3 regions of the Hymenobacter koreensis genome follow, and region 1 is predicted to be linked to each of the others. Evidence: riboswitches for the same ligand, from Rfam matches in the RefSeq annotation. Region 1 holds a riboswitch; each other region holds the start of a gene.
What was found. Region 1 has a riboswitch for S-adenosylmethionine ahead of ABD903_RS07030 (hypothetical protein). Riboswitches for the same ligand answer to the same signal wherever they lie in the genome.

Region 1 (4,620 bases):
GCCGGTATCGATAACGGTGAAGTACTTGCCTACCCAGTCGCCGTAGCCGTAGTGTCGGTCGCGGGTTACGCCCGACTGGTTGTCCATGATGGCCTTCCGTTCGCCAACCAAGCGGTTGAACAGGGTGGACTTGCCCACGTTGGGGCGGCCCACAATTGCAATGGTATTCTTCATTGTGCTGACCCCAGCCGTCGGTCCGACCATGTTCGACGGTGCCCGGGGTAGTTAAGTGAGTATGAGTGGTCGGGAGTATTCGTTACAGCAGGACTTTAAACATCAGATAAATGCCAAAACCAATTGCGGCAAGCGCAGCAGTTAATTCATTCATCCAGTGCTTGAAAGAATATGTGGTTTTATTACGGGACGGGTAGTTTGTCTGCACCCGGTTCCACAGAACGAGGCCGATCAGAAAGAGGATTACGCCGATTATACCTGCATACCAATCGGGGATTTCCGAAAACAGTTCCCCCACCCTTAATCCTGCTTGTAGCCGAAGCGGCCGAGCATTTTAGCGTCGTGGCGCCAGTTTTCGTTGACCTTCACGTGCATTTCGAGGAAAACCTTCTTCTGGAAGAACTTCTCCATTTCCTCGCGGGCCCAGGTGCCTACCTTCTTGATGGCGTCGCCTTTGTTGCCGATGATGATGCCCTTCTGTGACGCCCGCTCGCAGTAAATGATGGCGCGCATCCGGATGATGTTCTCGTCTTCCTTGAACTCTTCAATCACGACTTCGGTGCTGTAGGGCACTTCTTTCTTATAAAGCTTGAAGATTTTCTCCCGGATCATTTCCGAGGCGAAGAAGCGCTCCGGCTTGTCGGTCAGCTCGTCTTTGGGGTAATACGCTTCGTGCTCGGGCAGGCGGTCGATGATGTGATTAAAGACCTGCTCGGTGTTGAAGGCATTTAAGGCGGAAATCGGAATGATTTCGGCGGCATTGGGCATGTGCTCATGCCAGTAAGCCATTTTGGCTTCTACCTCTTCCTGCGTGGCTTGGTCGATTTTGTTAACCAGCAACAGCACCGGCACCTCGGAACGGCGCAGGCGTTCTACCACCGGCTCTTCGTCGTACTTCTCGAAGATATCGGTGACGAACAGGATAACGTCGGCGTCTTCCAGCGAGGAGTACACAAAAGACATCATGGCCGATTGCAACTCGTATTTGGGCTGAATGATACCGGGCGTGTCGGAGTATACCAACTGAAAATCGGGGCCGTTCAGAATGCCCAGAATGCGGTGGCGCGTGGTTTGGGCTTTGCTGGTGATGATGCTCAGCCGCTCGCCCACGAGCACGTTCATCAGGGTCGACTTGCCCACGTTGGGTTTGCCGATGATGCTCACGAAGCCGGCGCGGTGCGGTTTGGGGTCGGTAGTCACAGGAGGTAATGCGTTAAGGGGCACAAAGGTACGGCTTTATGCCCGGCCGGGCTGCATAGGCTGAATAATAGGCGCTTACGGCAGCCCACAGCCTTCAGCAACGCGCGGGCTGCTAGCAGCTAACGGCTGGCTCTGAGCCGGTGTTTAGGGAACAGAGTCATCATTCCTGCCGCCTCTTTAGGTAATAATGTGGTGGGTTTCCTTCATCATCACGCCACTGGACAGAACAGGAGCCGTAACTATAGCTCCCAGTCCCCTGTGAAACCCTGATGGAAATCAGCTCCGGGGGCAGGACTTTTGCCATGAACGCAAACCTTGTGGGCGCTACCTTTGTCTGGCAATTGCACACTGCGCGGGAATTGATTTCCGCGGTGTTCCTTGCCTCTTACTATGCCTTCCACTCCCGCTTCTACCAAAGGCCGCATCGGCGTGCTGCTCGTGAACCTCGGCACGCCCGATTCACCCAAAACCGCCGACGTACGCCGTTACCTCAACGAGTTTCTGACCGATGGCCGCGTGGTGGACATGCCCGCTGCCATTCGTTACCCGCTGTTTCGGGGCGTAGTGGTACCGCTGCGGGCGCCCAAATCGGCTAAGGTGTACCAGCAGCTCTGGACGGAGCGTGGCTCGCCCCTGCTCTTTCACGGCCTCGACCTGAAAAAGATGGTGCAGGAGCAGCTTGGTAACGACTACCTCGTGGCCTTTGGCATGCGTTACCAGAACCCCAGCATCGAAAGTGCCCTGCAGGAGCTGCGCGACGCGGCCGTGGACCGCATCATTGTGTTGCCGCTGTTTCCGCAGTACGCGGCGGCCAGCACGGGCTCGGTGCAGGAGAAAGTGATGGAAATTGTGAGCAAGTGGTGGGTGGTACCCAGCATCAGCTTCATCAGCAGCTTTGCCGACGACCCCGGCTACATCAACACGTTTGCCACGCTGGGCAAGGCCGAAATGGCCAAGCGCAACTACGACCACGTGGTATTCAGCTACCACGGCATACCCGAGCGCCACGTGCTGAAGGGCAGCCAGAACGGTTACTGCAAGCTGGCGAACTGCTGCAACCACTACAACAAGAACAACCGCTACTGCTACCGCGCTCAGTGCTACGAAACCTCGCGGTTGCTAGCCAAGGCCATGGACCTCGCGCCCGAGCAGTACACCGTAACGTTCCAGAGCCGCTTGCAAAGCCGCCTGCGCGACCCATGGCTGCAGCCCTACACCGACGAGGTGCTGAAGGAATTCCCTGGCAAAGGCATCCAGAACGTGCTGGCCTTCAGCCCCGCTTTCGTGGCCGATTGCCTGGAAACCACCATTGAGGTGGGCGAAGAGTTCAAGGAAATGTTTGAGGAAGCAGGCGGCGGCCACTGGCAGCTGGTAGCCAGCTGTAACACGCACCCGCTGTGGGTGGAAGCCGTGGTCGACATGATTCACCGCAACTAAGTACCAGCACCCTTTTTGAGTTGATTTTACCACCGGCCAGTTGCCTGCTACTCAGCGGCGACTGGCCGGTTTTTCGTGGCCCGATGGAAAAGTATTTGGGGTTTTGAAATCGTCGCCCTTACATTTGGGCACCAATTCTTTCTTTCCCAAAGGATTGTTTTTATACAGAGGCGTGGAGAGACTGGCTCCGTGAAGCGCCGGCAACCATCGGGTGTATTACCCGAACGGTGCCAAGTCCAGACCATATAAAAACAAGAGCCGTGGCTTCCACCCTCACCCTTCGCGCAACGTTATCTGGTCCGGCTACTTGGCCGCTGAAGCCCATGGGCTCGACCTGCCGGAGTACCTATGCGGTACTCCCCGTGTGCTCGTGTTGTTGTTGAGGGCCGCCTTTCCCCATATTTCCTGCTGACTCGTGACCGGCTGGCTGCTGTTTGCAGCTCCGGCACGCCTGAAATGCCGCGTTCCTGCTAAGGCCGCGCCGTTTCCCTCAGCCCCCTGTTTTCTGGTTTCACCCTTGGCGTTTCCTCGTGCGGGCGGCGCCTACCCCTGCTGCATAGGCGTTTCGCTCTTAACGCGAAGGTGGCGCAGTTGCGCGAGCAACTGGTTCAGGCCGAAGCGCTAGGCCGTTGCGCCATTTTGCTTCGGTATCCGCCGGCTAGGCCATTTTCTACTTACTCATGCCTGTTTTCCCTTTCTCGGCCGCGGCTGGCAACACGCCTCAGCGGTCATTCCTGATTTACCCTGCTAGCCGCCGAAAGGTCCCCCGGCGCTTTACTCATCGGCGGTATAGCAGTTCCCTCAATCCAGCCCTGCGGCAGCGTCTGCTGGCTTACATACCTGATGTATTCGGCTGGCTGCAGGCCGGGGCGCACACCTACCTCTGCCCCAATACGAGCTACTTAACCGCAGCCGTGCACCAAGCCCTGGTGCGCGTGGTGCAGCAGGAAACCGACCTGTCCCACGAAAGGGCCTCGGCCTACGTGCTGGCACTTCGCCAGCAGAGCGGCTACTAGCCGGCTGATCTTTTCCACTCCGGCTGAGCAGTCTGACCCACCTCACTGCGCTACCTCATTCTCCTACCACAACCGCAAATGCCCGAAGCTCGACTAAACCCAGAGTCTGCTGAAGACCAGCCTGCCCTTGCGGTTGTGACCGATTCGTCCGCAGCACCGAATCCCGTGTCGCGGTCGGTCATCCGGCACATTGCGACTGCCGAAACCAGGTGGCGCCGCATTGTAACGGCTTCGCTGTTAGCGTTTGGGGCCCTGCTTGCGTTTGATATTGTGTCGCTGTATTATACCTGGCCGCAGATATGGAACGCCGTCAGCAACGCCAACATGTTCTACATTTTTGTGGCCGTCGGCTTTGGGGCGCAGCTGGTCGATGGACTGCTGGGCATGGGCTACGGGGTGGTTACAGCCATTAGCCTCATGTCACTGGGCATGAGCCCGGTGGCTGTTAGCGCCAGCATTCATACCGCCGAAATGTTTGCCAGCGGTGCCTCGGGCTACTCGCACTACAAGCTGGGGAACGTGAACCGCCGACTGGTAAAAGCGCTGGTGCTGCCGGGAGTATTGGGGGCAGTGAGCGGCGCTCTGCTCCTTTCGTACACCGGCGAGCGGTATGCAACTTGGGTTAAGCCTGTTTTGGCCACTTACCTGCTTTACCTGGGCTTCCGCTTGCTGGCCCGGGCGCTTAGTCGCATAGAACGAAAGCGAAAAGCCACCCGTCTGGGTTGGCTGGCCGCATTCGGTGGCTTCCTCGACTCGTTTGGCGGTGGCGGCTGGGGGCCCTTGGTCACCAGTA
Region 2 (4,620 bases), on a different contig from region 1:
TACAGATTTCGATGCGCTTCTCGAACGTATCGGCTTGGCCGTTTTCGTCGAAAGCCATGACCACCATGGCCGCGCCGTACTGGCGCACGGTGCGGGCGCGCTGCCGGAACACTTCCTCACCTTCTTTCAGCGAAATGGAGTTGACGATGCTCTTGCCCTGCACGCACTTCAGGCCGGCTTCCAGTACGCTCCACTTCGAAGAGTCGATCATGACGGGCACCCGCGAAATGTCGGGCTCCGAGGCAATCAGGTTCAGGAACGTGGTCATGGCCTGCTCCGAGTCGAGCATGCCTTCGTCCATGTTTACGTCAATCACCTGCGCGCCACCCTCCACCTGGTCGCGGGCCACAGCCAGGGCCTCCTCGTAGGCGCCGGTGCGAATCAGGCGGGCAAAGGCGCGCGAGCCGGTGACGTTGCACCGCTCACCCACATTCACGAACAGGCTTTCGGGGGTAATGCTGAAGGGTTCCAAACCGCTCAGACGGGTGGCTTGCAGTACCTCGCGTAAGGGGCGGGGCTGATACCGGCCGGCCAGCTTGGCCAACTCGCCGATGTGCTGAGGCGTGGTGCCGCAACAGCCGCCCACCACGGTTACAATGCCATCTTTGAGGTAGTCCTCCACCACGGCCGCGAATTCCTGCGCCGACTCGTCGTAGCCGCCAAAAGCGTTGGGCAGGCCGGCATTTGGGTAAGCGGAAATGTGCACGTCGGCAATGCGGCTCAGCTCCTTCACGTACACCTTGAGCTGGTCGGCGCCGAGGGCGCAGTTCAGTCCCACGCTCAGCAGCGGCAAGTGGCGAATGGAGTTCCAAAAGGCTTCCACCGTTTGGCCCGACAGCGTGCGGCCCGAGGCATCAGTAATGGTGCCCGAAATCATGATGGGCACCACACGGCCGCCTTCGTCGAAGAACTTCTGCACGGCGTACAGGGCCGCTTTAGCGTTCAGCGTGTCGAAAATGGTTTCGATGAGTAGGGCATCGGACCCGCCGTCCACGAGGCCGCGCACCTGCTCGTGATAGGCCGCGGCCAGCTCATCAAATGTCACGGCGCGGAAACCGGGGCGGTTTACGTCGGGCGAGAGGGAGGCGGTGCGGTTGGTGGGCCCGATGGCGCCGGCCACGAAGCGCGGCTTGGCGGGGTTTTGGGCGGTAAACTCGTCGGCTACTTCTTTGGCAATGCGCGCCGACTCGTAGTTAAGCTCGTAGGCAATGTGCTCCAGGCCGTAATCGGCCTGGGCAATGGTGGTGCCGCTGAAAGTGTTGGTTTCCACCATGTCGGCCCCGGCGGCGAAATACTGCGCGTGAATGTCCCGGATGATGTCGGGCCGGGTAATGCTCAGCAGGTCGTTGTTGCCGCGCAGGGGCTTGGGATGGTCAGCAAAGCGCGCCCCCCGGAAATCCTCTTCGCTCAGCGTATGCCGCTGAATCATGGTGCCCATGGCGCCGTCGAGCACGAGTACGCGCTGCTGGAGGATGTCGTGGAGGGGGGAGTCGGTACAGTGCGTCTTCATGGTTTTCCTTCGGAATAACAGCTTCAACAAGCCCATCCAGAAAGAGAAAACCGCGCAAACGGGTTCCTTTGCTCATCTTCTTCCACCTTGGGGGTGAAATGGGAGTTAGCACCTCCGCCACAATGGCTGGTTGCTAAGACGTCGCAGGGCCCAGTCCCTCGGTCTTTCTGGATAAGCAGTAGCGAAGTTACATACGGATGGGTTAGCAACCAAGGTTCACGCTTGGGGAATGCGTATGCAGGGTGCAGGCAAAACAACCAATAAAGCGGGTCTGATACTTCCTGGTTCGTTCTGTCCATCCGGCGTCCGCACAGCCGAAACATTGCGTTCTTCGGGTTTACTGTACACATAGCTTGGAGTAACGCGGGCCGCCGGTAGGTGCCGTAAGCGAAAAAATCCCGCGGGAATGCTCGGCAGTACGGATATTGTGGCGCTTATTCCTTTGCCCACACGCTTGGCCATGTCTGCATTCCGTGCTTCGTACCGCTGGCTGGTGGTATGGCTGCTTTTTTACGGCGTGGCGCTGCCTTACGCGCTGCCCACCTTCCTCGACTGGCTTAACCAGCCCTCCGACCAATGGCTGACCTACGGCGTGCTGGGCTTGCTAGCCGTGGCTACGGGCGTAGCCTTGTCGTTGTACCAGGCCGGACGTGCCCTCATTCGCCGGTTCCAGCCGCCTTCTTCTACTCCCCCTAAACTCGATTCGCATGAGCGCCCTACCCCTCGCCACTAACCGCCGTTGGCTGAAGCCGATAATTTTCGCTGGCTTGTTGCTGCTGGTGCTCATTGGCAGCTGCAGCCTGATTAAAGTAGAGCGTATTGATGCCGGCAACGTGGGCATTAAAGTGAACCTGACCGGCACCGGCCGGGGCGTGGACGATATTACCTATACCACGGGCTGGGTGTTCTACTCACCCATCAGCACGGCCGTGTACGAGTTTCCGGTGTACACCCAGCACAAGGAGTACGAGGAGTTTGAGGTGCAGAGCAAGGACGGCTCCAGCTTTGGCGTGGCGCCCAGCCTCAACTATTTCATCCAGCAAGACAAAGTGGACGACATCTTCCGCCAGTACCGACGCCCGCTGCCCGACCTGGAAAACGGCTTCCTGAAAACGGCCGTGTACGAGGCCTATCGCGTGGCCACCAACCGCTACACCGCCGACAGCCTCATCAGCAACCGCGGCTCCTACGAATCCCAGGTGAAGGCGAATCTGATAAAACAGCTGCAGGCCATGGGCTTCACGGTGCAGCAAATCACCACCAAGCTGGAGCCGCCCGCCAGCCTGAAAGCCGCCATCGACGCTAAAAACACGGCTGTGCAAACCGGCTTGCAAACCGAAAACCGCATCCGCCAGGCCGAGGCCCAGGCCCGCATTAACATTGCCGAAGCCGAAGGCCGGGCCAAAGCCATCCGCATTGCCGCCGACGCGCAAGCCTACGCCAACGAAAAGCAGCAACAGTCGCTCACGCCGCTGCTGGTGCAAATGCGCTGGATTGAGGCCTGGGAGAAAGGCGGCAGTAGCGTGCCCACGTACACGGGTGGCAGCAGCAGTCAGTTTCTGATGCAAATGCCGGCGCCGGGCGCAAAGTAAGGGCCTCACCCCCGGCCCCTCTCCGAAAGAGAGGGGAGCCACGGCGGCTGTAGCGCCACGGCGCGGCTCAGCTTGACTGATACGGATGCCAATAAACCAAGCGGGGCCGCCGAACTTTAGTTCGGCGGCCCCGCTGTCGTTGAACGGAATCGTTGCGGCCCTCAGGCTCCCCTCTCTTTTGGAGAGGGGCCGGGGGTGAGGCCTTAATCCACAGCCAGCACCAAACCCTTGAGGTATTCGCCCTCGGGGTGGAACAGGCTCACGGGGTGGTCGGCGGGTTGGGTGAGGCGGTGCAGAATGCGCGCCGGGCGACCGGCCTCGATGGCCGCAGCCATGATGGCGCCTTCGAACAGCTCCATGCTCACCACCTGCGAGCAGCTGAAGGTGAACAGCAGTCCGCCGGGGGCAATTTGCTTGATACCGGCCACGTTCAGGCGCTTGTAGCCCATGAGGGCGTTGTGGCGGGCCGAGAGGTGCTTGGCAAACGCCGGCGGGTCGAGCACGATGAGGTCGTACTGGTTGTGGCGGTCTTTCAGGAAGGTGAACACATCCTGGGCGTAGGATTCGTGCTTGTCCTGCAGGCCGGTTAGCTCGGCGTTGCGGTCGGTTAGCTCCACGGCTTTCTTGCTGGAATCAACGGAGTGTACCAGCTCGGCGCCGGCTTGCAGGGCGTACACCGAGAAGCCGCCGGTGTAGCAGAACGTGTTGAGCACGCGGCGGCCGGGGGCGTAGCGAGCCAGCAAGGCGCGGTTGTCGCGCTGGTCGATGAAAAAGCCAGTTTTCTGGCCCGTTTCCCAATCCACAGCGAAGCGGTGGCCGTTTTCCTGCACCAAGTGCTCGTGGCCGGTACTTTCACCAAATAGGTAATCATTCTTGGCGCCGGGCGCGGCTTTCTGCGGCACGGTTTCGGAGCTCTTGTCGTAAATGGCGCGCAGGCCGGGCACGGCGGCTTGCAGGGCGGCCGCAATGTGCGGGCGGGCCAGGTACATACCGGCGCTGTGGGCCTGCACTACTGCCACGTCGCCGTACACGTCAATGATCAGACCGGGTACGCCGTCGCCTTCGGCGTGTACCAAACGGTACACGTTGGTATTGCCTTGGCCCGTCAGGCCGAGGCTGTGGCGGAGTTTGTAGGCGTTGCTGAGTTTCTCGATCCAGAAAGCTTCGTCGGCTACGGCGGCCACGTCGCCGAAGGCCAGCATGCGGACCGCAATGGAGCCGGGCGCGTAGTGGCCCATTCCCAGCGGCTCGCCGTTATGCGCGTGTACTGCCACCACCTGCCCCTCGGTTACCTCGCCCTGCATGCGGGCAATGGCGCCCGAAAACACCCAAGGGTGCAGGCGGCGCAAGGATTGGTCTTTACCGGGTTTGAGCGTAACAATGGCAGCGGACATAGCAAACAAAAGCAGATGGGAACCACAAAGGTACACACCCCGGCGCGGGCTTGCATCGGCGGAGTTGCGTACACTAGCAGCATGGACAATCCCATCGACGCCCTGATTCAGTTAATCAAAGGCA
Region 3 (4,620 bases), on a different contig from region 1:
AATGCCGAGCCCGAGGTGATTCAGCTGTGGCAAAAAACCCGTAGCCGTTTCTGGCTGAAATAGTTGCTCCAAGCGTATTGCAGGCCGCAGCGGCGGCAGGAACACTTAATGATGCGCTCCTGCCGCCGCTGCGGTTATCTTTTGAAGGCTTTTAGGCTATTCGGTTCCCTTCGGGCTCCACGGTATCATCAACCTGTAAACCCAGCCGCAGCTTGCTGTGCTTTTTGCCATAGGCGTAGTAAATCACCAAGCCGAGGGCCAGCCACACGAACAAGCGCAACCATGTGTCCCAAGGTAAGCTGAGCATCATAATCAAGCAGGTAATGATGCCGAGAATGGGCACCAGCGGCACCCACGGCGTACGGAAGGCTCGCGGCGCGTTTGGCTCGCGTTTGCGCATTATCAGTACGGCAAGGCACACCATTACAAAGGCCAGCAGCGTACCGATGCTGCACATTTCGCCCACTACATTAATGGGAACCAAGCCCGCAAACAGGCTGATGAAAGCGCCCAGCAGCAGGTTGGACTTGTGCGGGGTTTGGAAACGCGGATGCACCTGCGAAAACACGCGCGGCAGCAATCCGTCGCGCGACATGGAGAAGAATACCCGCGACTGGCCCAACAAATCGACCAGAATAACCGAGGTGTAGCCGATGAGAATGGCCAGAATTACGGCCGAGCTCAGCCAGGCATAGGGCGTTTTTTCGATGGCAATGGCTACCGGCGCCGCGCTGTTCTTGAACTCCGAGAAGTTGGCCAGGCCCGTCATAACGTGCCCAAACAGCACGAACAGTACCGTACACACCAGCAAGGAGCCAATAATGCCGATGGGCATGTTGCGCTGTGGGTTCTTGGCTTCCTGGGCCATGGTGGCCACAATATCAAAGCCGATGAACACGAAGAAGACCACGCCGGCGCCGCGCAGAATCCCGCTCCAGCCAAATTCGCCGAATTTGCCGGTGTTGGCCGGTATGTACGGCTGGTAGTTGGCCGGATCGATGTAGCGCCAGCCCAGGGCGATGAACACGAGCACCACCGATACCTTCAGGGCCACCACAATGGCGTTAAACCACGCCGAGCCCTGTGTGCCCCGCACGATGATGGCCGTAATAGCTAACACCACCAGAATGGCCGGCAAATTCACCACACCATGCACCGTGGAGCCGTCGGCCAGCGTGCTGGTTTCGAACGGCGACATCACCAGTTGCGGCGGAATGTGCAGGTCGTACTTGGCCAGAAACCGCACCAAGTACTGCGACCAGCTGATGGCCACGGTGGCTGCCCCCACGGAGTATTCCAGCACCAAATCCCACCCAATAATCCAGGCAAATAGCTCGCCCAGCGTGGCATACGAGTACGTATAGGCCGAGCCGGCTACCGGTACCATAGAGGCAAACTCGGCGTAGCACAAAGCCGAGAAAGCGCAGCCTACGGCCGCCACAATAAACGACAGGGTAATGGCCGGGCCCGTGTGGTTCGCGGCCGCAATACCGGTAAGCGAAAACAGACCCGCCCCAATAATTACCCCTACCCCAATGGCAATGAGGTTAAACGGCCCCAAACTGCGTTTGAGCGTATGCGAGCCAGTCTCTGCGGCTTCCAGCCGCAGCAGTTCCAACGATTTTTTAAGCATGATTAAGAAAGCTGCAATCGGCCGAGAGCTACCGGAAACCGGTGCCTTGCGCATTGCGTGACGCCCACGCTTGGTGACGCCTACTTAGGGCTACCAAACGAGAAGCAAAAAAGAAGACAGAAGGAAGGTGTAAATGGCGCAATGCCATCTACCCGCAGGAGAGTAAGGTCCTGCTATGCATCAGCGCCCAATTGGGCACAAGTGTGATGACCGTTACCGGAAAGCGTACTTCAACAACAACAGCAACGGCCCTCTACGTGCAGGCCCATGGCCTGCGGGTTGGTAGATGGGTAGTACGCCGCCCCACGGCGGATAAACGAAGCAAAAAGGCTGACCAGAGCGCCCACAGCAACTTGTTTTTATATGATCAGGACTTGGCACCGTTCCGGATGTTCCGGGGGGTTGCCGGCGTTTCGTCGAGCCTGTCTCTCCGCGCCTCTGTATAAAAACAATCCTTCAGCAGTAAAGAATTGATGCCGCAAAGGTAGGAGCCGCCTCGCCGCATCTGCAAATCGTTCCCGATTTATGTCTGCCTCACGGCCGGTATAAAAACAGCCTCCGCGCGCCTGCTTTAACGGTGCAGGCGCGCGGAGGCTGTTTTGGACTGACTGAAAAGGGCCGTTGAATAACCAGCCAATCAGCGGGTTAGTAGTTGTACGACACACCCGCCGACACGCCCGTGGACTGGCCCAGGTTGCGGCCGCCCACGTACTGGCTGGCGCCTAGCACCACCCCGAAACCTTTGGCCACCGGCTTAAAAACACTCACGCCCACGCGGGTGTAGTTCACGCGGGTAGCGGTGAAGTCGCCGGTGAAGCCCGGCTGCAGAATGTCGGTGCCTTCGTCGCTCGACTGCTGGAACGAGGCCCAGCCTTCGGCGTACAGGTTGAGGCCGGCGTAACCCACTTTGGCATCGGCAATAAAGGCGTTGGGCACCTGCCGGGTGCGGTAACTGTAGCCGGCCTGGCCGGTCAGGAACACGCCTGAGGGTGTTTTCAGGTGCACTACGCCCAAGGTATTGAGCTTGGTGGCGCGGTTACCAATGGCAATGATATACTCCAAGCCCACGTTCGACTGATAATTGCTGGCCGGGGTGCTTACCCCCACTACCCCCAACAAATCGAGCACGCTGCTTCCTACTTCGGTTGAAAAGGTTTTGAACTTGAGCAGGCCCGTAATATCCTGCAGGCCGCTGCGCGAGTTGGTAAAGCCTTCGTTGTTGCCTTTGCCTTCCGACTTAATATAGGGCAAGCTTACAATGGCTTCCACCTTGTTGCTGATGCCGTAGGTGGTGTACACGCTCACCGAAGACACCTGGATTTCCTGAAAAACGGGTACCCCTTCCACCTTTTCGGGCACCAGATACACGTTTTTGTAGCGTTCAGCGGTACCCGTAAAGGCTACGGAGCCGTGGCCTTTGCCTACCATAAACCCGCTAACCAGGCTTTGGGCCTGAGCGTGAGAAACAAAGAACAGGGTAGCGGCTAGCAGGAAAGTTCGCGCGAAGTAGGTGTGTTGCATACAAGTGGCAGGGCAAAGAAAACGGCTGTTGATGCCGACAGAGCAAAAACACAATCCCATTGAATTTGTTAAATTTCTGTCGCGACCAACTTACGGTCAAGGTTCTGGCGTTGGATTCTATTCGGGAATATTTTTCCCAAATAGACAAAATCCAGTTCTCCTGCGCGTTGCGTTTGTATGCCTACTCGCCGGTGAAGTCGTCTTACGCTGGTTCAACTTGTTGCCCCTTTGCTCATGCAAAAAACCCTACACCTTTGGTTTTCCGGCCTCACGGCCGCTCTTTTACTGCTTTCAGGCTGCGATAAAAAAGCGGATGCCGATCCGTCCATTGCCAGCGTGGCCGTGGCCAATCCCGATTTCAGCATGCTGGAAGACGCGGCCGTGCGCGGCGGCGTGGTGGGCGTACTGTCTAATAAAAATCCAAACGACCCCGAAGGCAACTTCACGGTTTTCGCCCCGACCAACGACGCCTTTGCCCGGCTCGGTTTGCGCACGGCTGCCGACCTGAATGCCCTGCAAACTCCATTTCTCACCACCACGCTGCAATACCACGTGAGCAACGGCTCGCGCCGCATCAGCACCCTGCCCGCTGGTACGGTTACGCCTTCGCTGCTTGGCATTACCCGGCGCATGGTGAGTCGCAACGGTAATTTGTACGTAAACGGGTCCCGCATACTACGCACCGACATTACCGCTGCAAACGGCACCATTCACGTGACCGATAAAGTAATGCTGGCCACCGGCGCCGACATTGTGCAGTCGGCGGTGGCCTTGAGCACCGCGCAGGTTTTCGTGAAGCCCGAGCTGACTTACCTTGTGGAAGCGGTGCTGTATTGCGAGTTAGCGGGGGCCCTTTCGGCCTCGCCGGGCAGCCCCCAACTCACGGTTTTCGCCCCCACCGACCAAGCCTTCCGCGACTTGTTGCGTCAACTGCTGGGAAGCGCCTCCACCTCACCGGCCGATATCCGCCGCCTGCCCAAAGACGTGGTTACCAAAGTTCTGCTGAATCATGTGGTGCCGGGCGGCCGCTTTACTTCTGAGCTGCCCGAAAACGCCACCGTGGCTTCGGCCGGCAGCACCCCCGTTCTGTTTGGAGCTTTCGATAACGGCGTGCTGCCCGTGCGCGGCGCCGGAAACGGTTCGGCCTCCGCTAACATCGTCATTCCCGACGTGCAGTGCACCAACGGTGTGGTTCACGTAATCGACCGCGTGCTGCTGCCCCAATAATGCCTTCGCGGCTGCAAACCCGGCGGAAACACGCTAGTATCCGCCGGGTTCAGCCCCGTTACTTTTCGCCCTTTTAGTTTTGCCCTTCACACACCTTACCAGGTAGCCCAGCTTGCACGCGTGGCGTTGCCTATTGCTGTTGCGTTATGTCAAATCGGTTTACCAACTCCTTCAGGAGCTGGCTTTTGTGTTTTATGATCTGCCTCCCGGGTCTGGCATTTGGGCAGGTGCGCCCCGCT

Region 2: it holds a riboswitch for S-adenosylmethionine, as region 1 does, so the genes downstream of both, metH (methionine synthase) here and ABD903_RS07030 (hypothetical protein) in region 1, are expected to answer to the same signal.
Region 3: it holds a riboswitch for S-adenosylmethionine, as region 1 does, so the genes downstream of both, ABD903_RS17260 (amino acid permease) here and ABD903_RS07030 (hypothetical protein) in region 1, are expected to answer to the same signal.

Annotation. Positions count from the first base shown of each region.
Region 1 covers NZ_BAABHA010000002.1:965,102-969,721, forward strand. Annotated here, with positions in the region: gene der (ribosome biogenesis GTPase Der) at 1-174, opposite strand, end outside; gene era (GTPase Era) at 475-1,374, opposite strand; gene hemH (ferrochelatase) at 1,765-2,811, shown strand; SAM riboswitch class I at 2,969-3,063, shown strand; gene ABD903_RS07030 (hypothetical protein) at 3,492-3,827, shown strand; gene ABD903_RS07035 (sulfite exporter TauE/SafE family protein) at 3,963-4,620, shown strand, end outside.
Region 2 covers NZ_BAABHA010000015.1:249,578-254,197, forward strand. Annotated here, with positions in the region: gene metH (methionine synthase) at 1-1,510, opposite strand, end outside; SAM riboswitch class I at 1,580-1,688, opposite strand; gene ABD903_RS19815 (hypothetical protein) at 1,971-2,243, shown strand; gene ABD903_RS19820 (prohibitin family protein) at 2,218-3,102, shown strand; gene ABD903_RS19825 (class I SAM-dependent rRNA methyltransferase) at 3,306-4,496, opposite strand; gene ABD903_RS19830 (hypothetical protein) at 4,578-4,620, shown strand, end outside.
Region 3 covers NZ_BAABHA010000010.1:753,310-757,929, forward strand. Annotated here, with positions in the region: gene ABD903_RS17255 (oligosaccharide flippase family protein) at 1-63, shown strand, start outside; gene ABD903_RS17260 (amino acid permease) at 152-1,633, opposite strand; SAM riboswitch class I at 1,990-2,082, opposite strand; gene ABD903_RS17265 (hypothetical protein) at 2,279-3,154, opposite strand; gene ABD903_RS17270 (fasciclin domain-containing protein) at 3,389-4,381, shown strand; gene ABD903_RS17275 (alpha/beta hydrolase family protein) at 4,576-4,620, shown strand, end outside.